2 regions of the Acholeplasma laidlawii PG-8A genome follow, and region 1 is predicted to be linked to the other one. Evidence: a T-box and tRNA genes for the amino acid it is inferred to sense, from the RefSeq annotation. Region 1 holds a T-box; the other holds one or more tRNA genes.

Region 1 (5,176 bases):
TAATCTTATTAATGGTTGTAGTTGTTGCTTTAATTGTCTATATTTTTGGTGGTTCAAGATATTCTTATACCCACCTGATGTATATACCAATTCTAATTGCAGGATATGCATTAGGCTTTTGGCAAACCATTGTGATTGCGCTTATTTCAGGCTTAATCCTTGGTCCCTTTATGCCACAAGATGTTCAGGCAGAGATTATGCAACCGGCTACGACTTGGGTATTTAGAGTGGTTATATTTATAGCAATTGGTGCTATCAACGCCTTATTAAATAAACAAATAAAGGCATATCAAAAATTGGAACTTGAAAGATTATATGTTAGTAGTATAACAAACTACCCTAACATGAATAAATTAAAATATGATTTAGATGAATTTATTGAATCTAAAACACCGTTTTCATTATTAGGATTTAGAATTGTTAATATGAATAGTATTAGACAAAATATGACCTATGAAATTGGGACTAAGGTTTTAATTAAAATATCTGAAATGCTTTCGGATAATCATAAAAACATGGTTTATTCTATAAGTTCTAATGAAATTACAGCAATTATCCCATCCTCGGATTATAGCTACGCGCTTGGGATAGGAAATGATCTAATTAATCAGACTGCTGATTCCATCCAAATAGACAAATATAGAATAGGAATCTTATTAAATGGAAGTATTGTTCAATATCCAGTACACATAAAAGATGCCCATGATGCATTAAAAAAATCAGCTATGATTTTAGATCAAACAACTAATGACTTTGGTATTCATGAATTTGATGATGAAATGGAAAGAAGAAGTAAATTGCATGGTGAGCTTATACCTGAATTACTTCATGCAATAAAAAATGATCAATTTCACTTAGTATATCAACCTAAAATATGTCTAAAGGGTGAGGGACATAAAAGTGTAGAAGCGCTATTAAGATGGCACCACCCATTTAAGGGTACAATTAGTCCTTTAGTGTTCATACCAGTTGCTGAAGAAGCAGGGCTTATGACGGAAATAACAAGAATCGTTATAAGGAGAGTAATCGAAGAATTAAAGTACCTAAAATCCGTAGGACTTGAAATTAAAGCATCCATCAATATATCCCCGAGAGATTTTAATCATGATGGTTTTACTTCATTCATTAAGCATATATTAACTGATTGTGAGATTGACCCTTCTTTAATAGAACTAGAAGTTACTGAAAGAAGTGTACTTGATAAAAGTCAAAGAGTCATAGAGCTTTTTAAAGAATTTAGACAGATGGGCATTAAAATATCATTAGATGATTTTGGTACTGGGTACAATTCATTAATACACCTAGTCAATGTACCAATGGATTTTGTTAAACTGGATAGATCATTTATCACAAATATAACAAAGCCAAATTACCAAAAAATGATAGAAAAATTAATAAGCTTAGCACATGATTTGAATATTAAAGTTATTGCAGAAGGGGTTGAAACGAAAGAACAACTCAATATACTTAAAAGTATGAACTGTGACATTGTACAAGGCTATTACCTATCTAAACCTCTAGAAAGAGAAGACCTTGAAGCGTTTTATAAAAATATGGTATAAAAAAAAGTGATTATAAAATCACTTTTTTCTTTTCAAGCCCATTTTCGAGAGGATTTTCAAAATTTTTCTTTGAGCATACATGGACGCTTTTTGAGCACCCGTATCTAATATATCGTCTAAGGTATTTGAAGCCATTAAAGTTTTATAATTTTCTTGGATTTGACCAATATGTTCTGCAACGATTTCAGCTAAATCAGATTTAAAGCCGGCATAAGATGTTTCATCTTTGTATTTATCCACGATATCACTCATTGGTGTATCTGTAATTGCTGAATAAATTGTAAGCAAGTTAGAGATACCTGGTTTATTGACTTCATCAAAATATATCTTAGTATCTGAATCTGTTACAGCAGACTTGATCTTATTTTTAATTTGATTTAAATTATCTTCTAATAAAATATAAGATTTTTGAGATAAGCCCTCAGACTTACTCATTTTTTTGGTTGGTTCTTGAAGGTCTTTAATCTTAGCACCAACTTTAGTAACATGACCTTCAGGTATGACGAATGTATCACCATATAAGTGATTAAATCTTTGAGCTAGTGTTCTTGTAAGTTCTAAGTGCTGAGTTTGGTCTTCCCCAACTGGTACGATACTTGCATCATATAGTAAAATATCTGCAGCCATGAGTGCTGGATAAGTTAAAAGGGAAGTTCGAACGCCTTCAGTTTGTGAGGTACGCTTTTCTTTAAACTGAATCATACGCTCCATTTCATTAATATAAGCAGTAGATTCCATAATGTAACCAAGCATAGCGTGTTCCATCACCTCAGATTGAACAAATAAGTTCACTCTGTTTGGATCCAGTCCACATGCGATATAGTATGCTGCAATATCGCGTACTCTCTTTTTTAATAATTGCTTATCTTGTGGGGTTGTTATTGCATGTAGGTCAGCAATAAAAATAAAGAATTCGGTATCTGGTAATTCATTTTGTAGTTTAACAAATTGTTTGATTGCACCAATGTAGTTACCAAGTGTTAACTCACCGGTTGGTTTAATGCCTGATACAAGTCTTTTCATCATATAATTCCTTTCTATAAATAAAAATCGTCCTTAAAAGTATAAAACTTCTAAGGACGAAATGTAATTTCGCGGTACCACCTTAGTTCTAGATAAAAATCTAGCACTTATATGTAGTTGTATAAGCTCCAAGGTCCATTCACGACTAAGTTTTTCCTATATTTCACCAAGCTATAGGTCTCTAAATAAAAAGTTAGTAGTTACTTGTTCTTATCATTGCTTATTCATATTGTATAATTTTATGTTTGAATAGTCAATTATAAAGATTATTCGTTTAATAAAGCTTCTAGTTGATCTAATAAAGATTCCATACGTTTAACGACTGCTTGGAAAGATTCTTTCTTAGTTAAATCTGCACCAGCAATTTTTGCTTCATCTACTGGATACATAGATCCACCAGTTTTTAACATCGCAATATAGTTATCAAATGCTTTAGGTTCATTGGATTTAACATTATCATAAATCTTTAATGAAGCACTAAATGCTGTTGCATATTGGTATACGTAAAACGGTGTGTAGAATAAGTGAGGGATATATGCCCAAACATATTGTTTACCAGGTTCTTTAGTAATATCTAAACCATAGTAATGTTGGTATAAATCAATCATGATTTGGCTTAATGCTTTTTCATTGACTGGTTTCCCTTCACTTACAAGTTTATTGGCTTCATATTCATAAGTAGCAAATAAAGTTTGACGGTAGAAGGTTGAATGAATGTTATCGATTGCTAAAGATAGTAATTCAATCTTTTCTTGTTTAGAACTAGATTTTTCTAATAGGTAATCTAATAGAGCATGCTCATTAAATGTTGATGCAATTTCTGCAACAAAGATTGTGTAGTTAGAAATAGCCATTGGTTGTGCAGCATCAGAGAAAATTGAGTGTGCTGAGTGTCCTGCTTCGTGTGCTAGGGTAAAGACTGCATCTAATGTATCATTATGATTTAATAAGATAAATGGATGATGACCATACATACCAGAAGAATAAGCACCACTACGTTTACCATCTTGAGGTTGTGCATCTACAAAGCCATCTTTGATTGCATCTTTTTGGTTATCAACGAATTCTTTAGGGAAGTTTTTAATAGATTCTAGGAATAGTGCTTTGGCTTCATCATATGGATATTTTTTACCGGATTTTGCAAGTGGTAAGAAACGATCATATGTGAAGTACTCGTCCATACCTAAAGCTTTTTTTCTAATTTCAATATAACGTTTTAATGTATGTGTATTTTCATATGCAGTATCTTTTAAGTTATGGAATACTGAAGTAGGAATATTATTGTTAAAGAGTGCTGCATCTAAACTGGATGCATAACCTCTATTTTTATTATTTGCTGATAGAGATTGTAAAACTAAGTTGTATGTTGCAGCAAATGCTGTTTTATTATCTACATATTTTCTATATAAAGATTCAAAAATTGCTTTTCTATCTTCAGGTGTTTTAGCATCTTCAATTAATGCTCTAAATTGAGCTTGAGTAACTAATACATCACTTCCATCTGATAACTTAATTGTTTCATCTTTACGATCAATTGTAGATAATGCTTGGTATAAAGAAGTAGGGATATTCTTAATTGGTGAGAAGTTAGACATTAACTGTTCACTCTTCGCATCTAGAATATGTTCTTGACCTCTAAATAACTTTTCATAAGGAAACTTAAATGGTTTTAAGAATTCATCCTTTTCAACAAATGCTAGCACAGTATCTTTTCCTAGGTCAATAATCTCTGGTGAGATGAATGAAGTTAATTGATTTAACTCGGATAACACTAAACCAACTTGTTGATTCATTTGCATTTTCTTAGTATCTTTTAAGTTTAAATCTGATGCTAAATGTGCATATGCATATACTTTGTATAAGAGTTTAGTGACTTCTTCATCGAATTTATGATAAGCTAAGAAATCATCAAAATTCCCTAGTTTCCCTTTGAAATTACTGAATTTAGCAACCTCTGTTTTTAATAAATTAAAATCTTTTTCCCATGCTTCATCATTTGGATAAAAGACTGATAAATCCCATTTTGACATATGGTCCACGCTCCTTAAATAAATTATAGTAATTATATCAATAAAATACAAAAATATAAAGAAAACAAGTTATTATATGCACATTTGTTTAATGAATACGTTTTCAGTTTGAGGTTAAAAATAAATTCCGGGTTTACTATTGTAAATTGTTTGACAAAACTATATAATAACAGTAGACACTCTTGAAGGCGTTAGCCCTATATAATTAGAGTAGCATGATAGGAGGAGACTAAAGATGATTACAATTTATACGACTCCAAGTTGCTCATCATGTCGTAAGGCAAAAAAGTGGCTCGATGAGCATAAGGTAGCATATGAGGAAAAGAATTTATTCAACCACCGCATAGATGATACCGACATTGAGATGATGTTACATCACGCTGAAAACGGATTTGATGACATTATTTCAACACGTTCTAAAGTATTTAAAGAACAAGAATTAGAAGTAGAAGATATGTCTGTATCTGAACTTAAAAATTTCATTATTAACCATCCATCTGTTTTAAAACGACCAATTATCGTGGATGCTAAACGCATGCAAGTAGGTTATAATGATGAAGA
Region 2 (5,176 bases), 100 kb from region 1:
CTACGAGTGACGGAGTCAAAGTCCGTTGCCTTACCGCTTGGCTATGGGCCTACATTTTATTTAATTCGCAATTATGGGGCGGCCGAGGGGAATTGAACCCCCGAGTGTCGGCGCCACAAGCCGATGCGTTAACCACTTCGCCACAACCGCCATACTTTGCGCAAGTATTATTATACCAACTTATTTTATTTTGTAAAGTTAAAATTTCGGAAAAATAAGTTTTTTATATCCTTTACAAGATATATTTGATATTATATAAAAGAAAGGAAGTAATTGCAAGATGAAATGGATTGGAAGAATACTATATATTTTATTTGTTTTAATCGTAATTGGCTTTATTGAACTAATCGGTGGCGGTGTACAAGGTATCCGTGTATCAGAGTATATCTACAATAATGTAACAAAAAACGCTATAGATAATGAAAATTACGATATGTTTGAGGGTTTAGGCCACTTAAACGCTGTTTCAAACACTTACTACTCAAAAGATCAAATTAAAACATTAGATGGTCAAAACTTCTATGATACGACTACAGAATCAATTGATGAAAAATATCAAGTAAAACTTGGTATGTACCCACATGCAGTAGTCCACAAAAACCCACAATTTGATTTATACAGTGATGGCTTCTTTGTTTTACTTGAAGATTTTTCAGATGATGTTGCATATTATAGTTTAGAAGTTACTGCATACTATGCACAAGACCCTGAGAAAAAACAAATTGTTTTAAAAGATAAAAATTATTTAAATATCTATTCTGACATAAGAGCATCAAACGCAAATAGAGCATCATTTAGAGTAGCTCTAATTGCTAATAATAGTTTTGCAAATCACATTTTAGAAACAAACAAAGATTATACCTTCCCAGAAGGATATAACTTTGAATACCACATTCAAGCAATCGATGTGTTTGCAACAATCATTGATCCTGAAAAACCAGATACTCCAGAACGTGTACATGTCTACAGAATTACTGATGGTACTACCTTCGCTTCTGGTACACCAATGGTAACTCATACGAACCTTAACCTAGCACCTGAAAACTATAACTTCTCAAGAGGAATGAATGGTGTAGAACCAACAGCTGATAATAACCCACACAACTTAGTGCTTGATTATCACCCAGCAGACTTATCACCATATAACTTTGCTTACTGGATTGTATATTCAATCTACTTCTTATTATTTGTTGTAGTACCTTACTTCTGGTTTGTTCATAAATATGTTATGAAAGCTATTAGAAAAAATAAGGCCGATGATGAGCCAAAAGGCAAAATAAGAAAACCACAACCTCAACTATTTAGTGACGTTGAACCTAAGAGCGATAAATAATCGCTCTTTTTTTTATTTTTCCATTAAATATGATGTAAACATATGCGATGCAACCAAAAGTTTACATCATATTACCTTAAAGTTGGTGGTATTGATATTTAGATTTGCTAAAATATAAGTAACATTTATTAGGAGGATTCATATGACTACAGGTCAAAGACTTGCAAAACTAAGAAAAGATCACAATTATACTCAAGAGGAGTTAGGTGAGTTACTAGATGTATCTAGACAATCTATATCCAAATGGGAATCTGATCAAGCATTTCCAGAAACACAAAAATTAATAGAGTTATCCAAACTCTATCAGACTTCAGTAGATTATCTACTTGGCAATGAAAACGAACATACACAATCCAATATAGGTGATTCTACTCATACCAATGAACCATTTAAAATGACACCTAAGTTATTTACAATGATTTGGGGTGTCACATATTTTGTAGTGATGTTACTTCTATATGCAGTACCCATATTAAAAGTTACAATCACTACAGATCCGTTCTTTGGTAACATTGGTTTTACACTCAATATCACCAGTTATGACTTACTTAAAAACGGACCTGGTGATTACGGCAACTTCTTAGTATATTTGGGTTTGTTTGCTTTAATTGCATTTACTGCACTATCTGTCTTTATCTTTTTTACAAATCATCAAAGACTTTATAAGATACGCCGAATTATCTCAATCACTGAAGTAATTATATGGGCTATATTTACAGTATCCTTTATAGAAAGTATTCAATTAGGGATCATATTTATTATCTTACTTACTATAATTAACCTAATATTACTATTTAAAGTCAAAAATAATCTAATTTCTACACCTATAAGCGCTTAATAACAGCCTAAAACACCATAATTTAATAAAATTAAGTTTTCAATGATATGATTTGTTCATTTTCAATTGAAAACTTAATTTTGTTATGCTATACTAATAAGGCGTGAACGGGGGCATGGTGTCAACGGTAGCACACAGGTCTCCAAAACCTTTAGTGTGGGTTCGAATCCTGCTGCCCTCGCCATCTAATAATAAGCAATGTTGCATACGATGCAGCATTTTTTTTATACACTCGACTATAATTGCTCTTCTTGCAATAATAGTCTAATTAGGTTTTTAGTCTAAATCATGCTATAATGAAAAAAGAAAGAGGTGAACAACTATGGAAGATTCTCAGAGTAGGTATTACAAAGTGCATAATTTCAATAAATACGGCTTAATTAAGCAAGAGAATTTTTATGGTTGAAAACTATATCTTTTTCTATGTTTAATTAACGCCTAGAGGGCGTTTTTTTTATGCCCAAACATTAAGGGAGGTTTTAAACATGAAAAAAGAAAAAACATTTAACACAGTAAACACGACTTCTAGTTTAGAAGATAAGTTAATACAAAACGCACACATAGATAAACAATCTCTATTTAACAAATACAACACAAGTCAAAACGGGCTTTCAACTGATGAAAGTATATTAAGATTTGAAACATACGGGAAAAATGTTATCACATCTAAACAAAAGGATTCTAAATTTAGAAGACTACTCTCATCTATTGTAAATCCATTTAACTTGATATTGATTGCTATTGCAATTATTACTTTCTTAACAGATGTTATTTTTGTAAAGGGTAACCCTGATTTTTTAACTGTTATTATTATCTTTATACTCGTAACAGTATCTAGTTCTATTTCATTTATGCAAAGCGAGAAATCCCGTAATGCAGTTGAAGAACTCACAAATCTTGTAACAAACAATTCAAATATACTGCGAGATGGAAAATGGATAGAAATACCTATTGAAAATATAGTACCTGGAGATATCATAAAACTAGCTGCAGGTGATATGATACCTGCAGATATTAGATTTCTAACTACAAAGGATACCTTTGTTGCACAATCTGCACTAACAGGGGAATCACACCCTGTTGAAAAATTTAGTAACATAAGTTCAAAAGATATAGACATTATCACCGATTTAGATAACATTGGCTTTATGGGATCTAATATATTAAGTGGCAGTGCAACTGCACTTGTCATCTCAACAGGTAATCACACCTACTTTGGATCTATGGCAAAAACATTATCTGGTGATAATGCCACAAAGAGTTTTGAACGAGGCGTTTCTTCAATTAGTAGACTTTTAATAAGCTTAACTCTTATAATGGTACCCATGGTGTTTTTAATTAACGGAATTATTAAACAAGACTGGCTTCAATCATTAATGTTTGCTATTAGTATAGCAGTTGGATTAACACCTGAAATGTTGCCTGTTATCATGACAACAACACTTGCTAAGGGTGCTGTTAGCATGTCAAAACATAAAGTCGTTGTGAAAAATCTTGGGACTATCCAAACATTTGGTGAAATGGACATCTTATGTACAGACAAGACAGGAACATTAACAGAAGATAAAATCGTATTAGAAAAATATATGAATCTTCACGGTGAAGATGATGATAGAGTGCTTCGTCATGCTTTCTTAAACAGTTATTTTCAAACTGGACTTAAAAATCTAATTGACCTTGCGATTATAAACCGTGCTACAAAAAAAGATCTAAAACCATTGACTACACGCTATGAAAAAATAGATGAAATTCCATTTGATTTTTCACGAAGAAGAATGAGTGTAGTATTAATTGATAAAGATAATAAACGTCAACTTATCACCAAAGGTGCAGTTGAAGAGATGCTTGAAATTTCTAAATTTGTTGAAATCAATGGCCAAGTATTAGAATTAACTGATGCATATAAGAAATTTGCAATGGCTACATATGAAAAATACAACAAAGAAGGCTTAAGAATTATTGCAGTTGCACAAAAAAATGAAGTTCCAAAAGAACATATCTTTAGTGTAAAAGATGAATCTAATATGGTACTAATTGGTTTTGTAGGGTTTTTAGATCCACCTAAAAAAAGTGCTTCTATTGCGATTAACAAACTTAGAGATCACGGAGTTAGAACAATCGTTCTAACTGGTGATAGCGAAGGTGTTACAGCAAAAGTTTGTAAAGAAATCGGAATTAGCATTGATCATATAATTTCAGGTAATGAAGTTGATTCACTAAGTGATCAAGATTTAAAAGAAAAACTTAAAATATGTAACATATTTGCAAAATTATCACCTAATCAAAAACAAAGAATTGTGAAGTTATTACAAGAAGAGGGACATACAGTCGGATTTTTAGGTGATGGTATTAATGATGCTCCAGCACTTCACCAAGCTGATGTTGGTATTTCAGTAGATTCTGCTGTTGATATTGCAAAAGAAACTGCAGATATCGTACTACTAGAAAAAGATTTAGTAGTACTAGAAGAAGGCGTTCTTGAAGGTAGAAAAACTTTTGGTAATATTATGAAATATATCAAAATGGCTACCAGTGGAAATTTCGGTAACATGATATCTGTAATTGTTGCAAGTATATTTCTTCCATTCTTACCTATGCTACCAGTCCAACTCTTGGCACAAAACTTACTCAATGATTTTTCACAAGTAGGTATGGCTTTTGACAACGTTGATAAGGAATATATCTATAAACCCCATAAATGGAATTCAAAAAGTGTATTAAGATTTACTTTAGTTATGGGACCACTAAGTTCTATTTTCGATATCTTATGCTTTTCTATCCTATGGTGGGTAATCGGAACCAACACTGTACAAATGGCACCATTATTCCAAGCTGGATGGTTTGTATTTGGGACAGTCTCACAAATCTTAGTTATTTATGTAATTAGAACTCAAAAGTTATCCATTATTGAAAGTAGACCATCTAAAATATTATTTATCTCAACTTTATTTGTGGCATTAATTGCTATAGTTATAGGATTTACTGACATTGGTGTAGCAATTGAT

Evidence for each region. A T-box is a leader RNA that pairs with one kind of tRNA and senses whether it is charged. The one in region 1 lies ahead of trpS (tryptophan--tRNA ligase), so its partner is inferred to be a tRNA-Trp.
Region 2: it encodes a tRNA-Trp, which carries the amino acid that the T-box ahead of trpS (tryptophan--tRNA ligase) is inferred to sense. The anticodon was not compared.

The regions. Positions count from the first base shown of each region.
Region 1 is NC_010163.1:1,232,993-1,238,168, reverse strand. Features, by position in the region: gene ACL_RS05855 (putative bifunctional diguanylate cyclase/phosphodiesterase) at 1-1,562, shown strand, start outside; gene trpS (tryptophan--tRNA ligase) at 1,581-2,585, opposite strand; T-box leader at 2,635-2,811, opposite strand; gene pepF (oligoendopeptidase F) at 2,852-4,615, opposite strand; gene spx (transcriptional regulator Spx) at 4,851-5,176, shown strand, end outside.
Region 2 is NC_010163.1:1,333,595-1,338,770, forward strand. Features, by position in the region: tRNA gene ACL_RS06315 (tRNA-Gln) at 1-51, opposite strand, end outside; tRNA gene ACL_RS06320 (tRNA-His) at 75-150, opposite strand; gene ACL_RS06325 (hypothetical protein) at 281-1,333, shown strand; gene ACL_RS07345 (helix-turn-helix domain-containing protein) at 1,476-2,171, shown strand; tRNA gene ACL_RS06335 (tRNA-Trp) at 2,281-2,355, shown strand; gene mgtA (magnesium-translocating P-type ATPase) at 2,657-5,176, shown strand, end outside.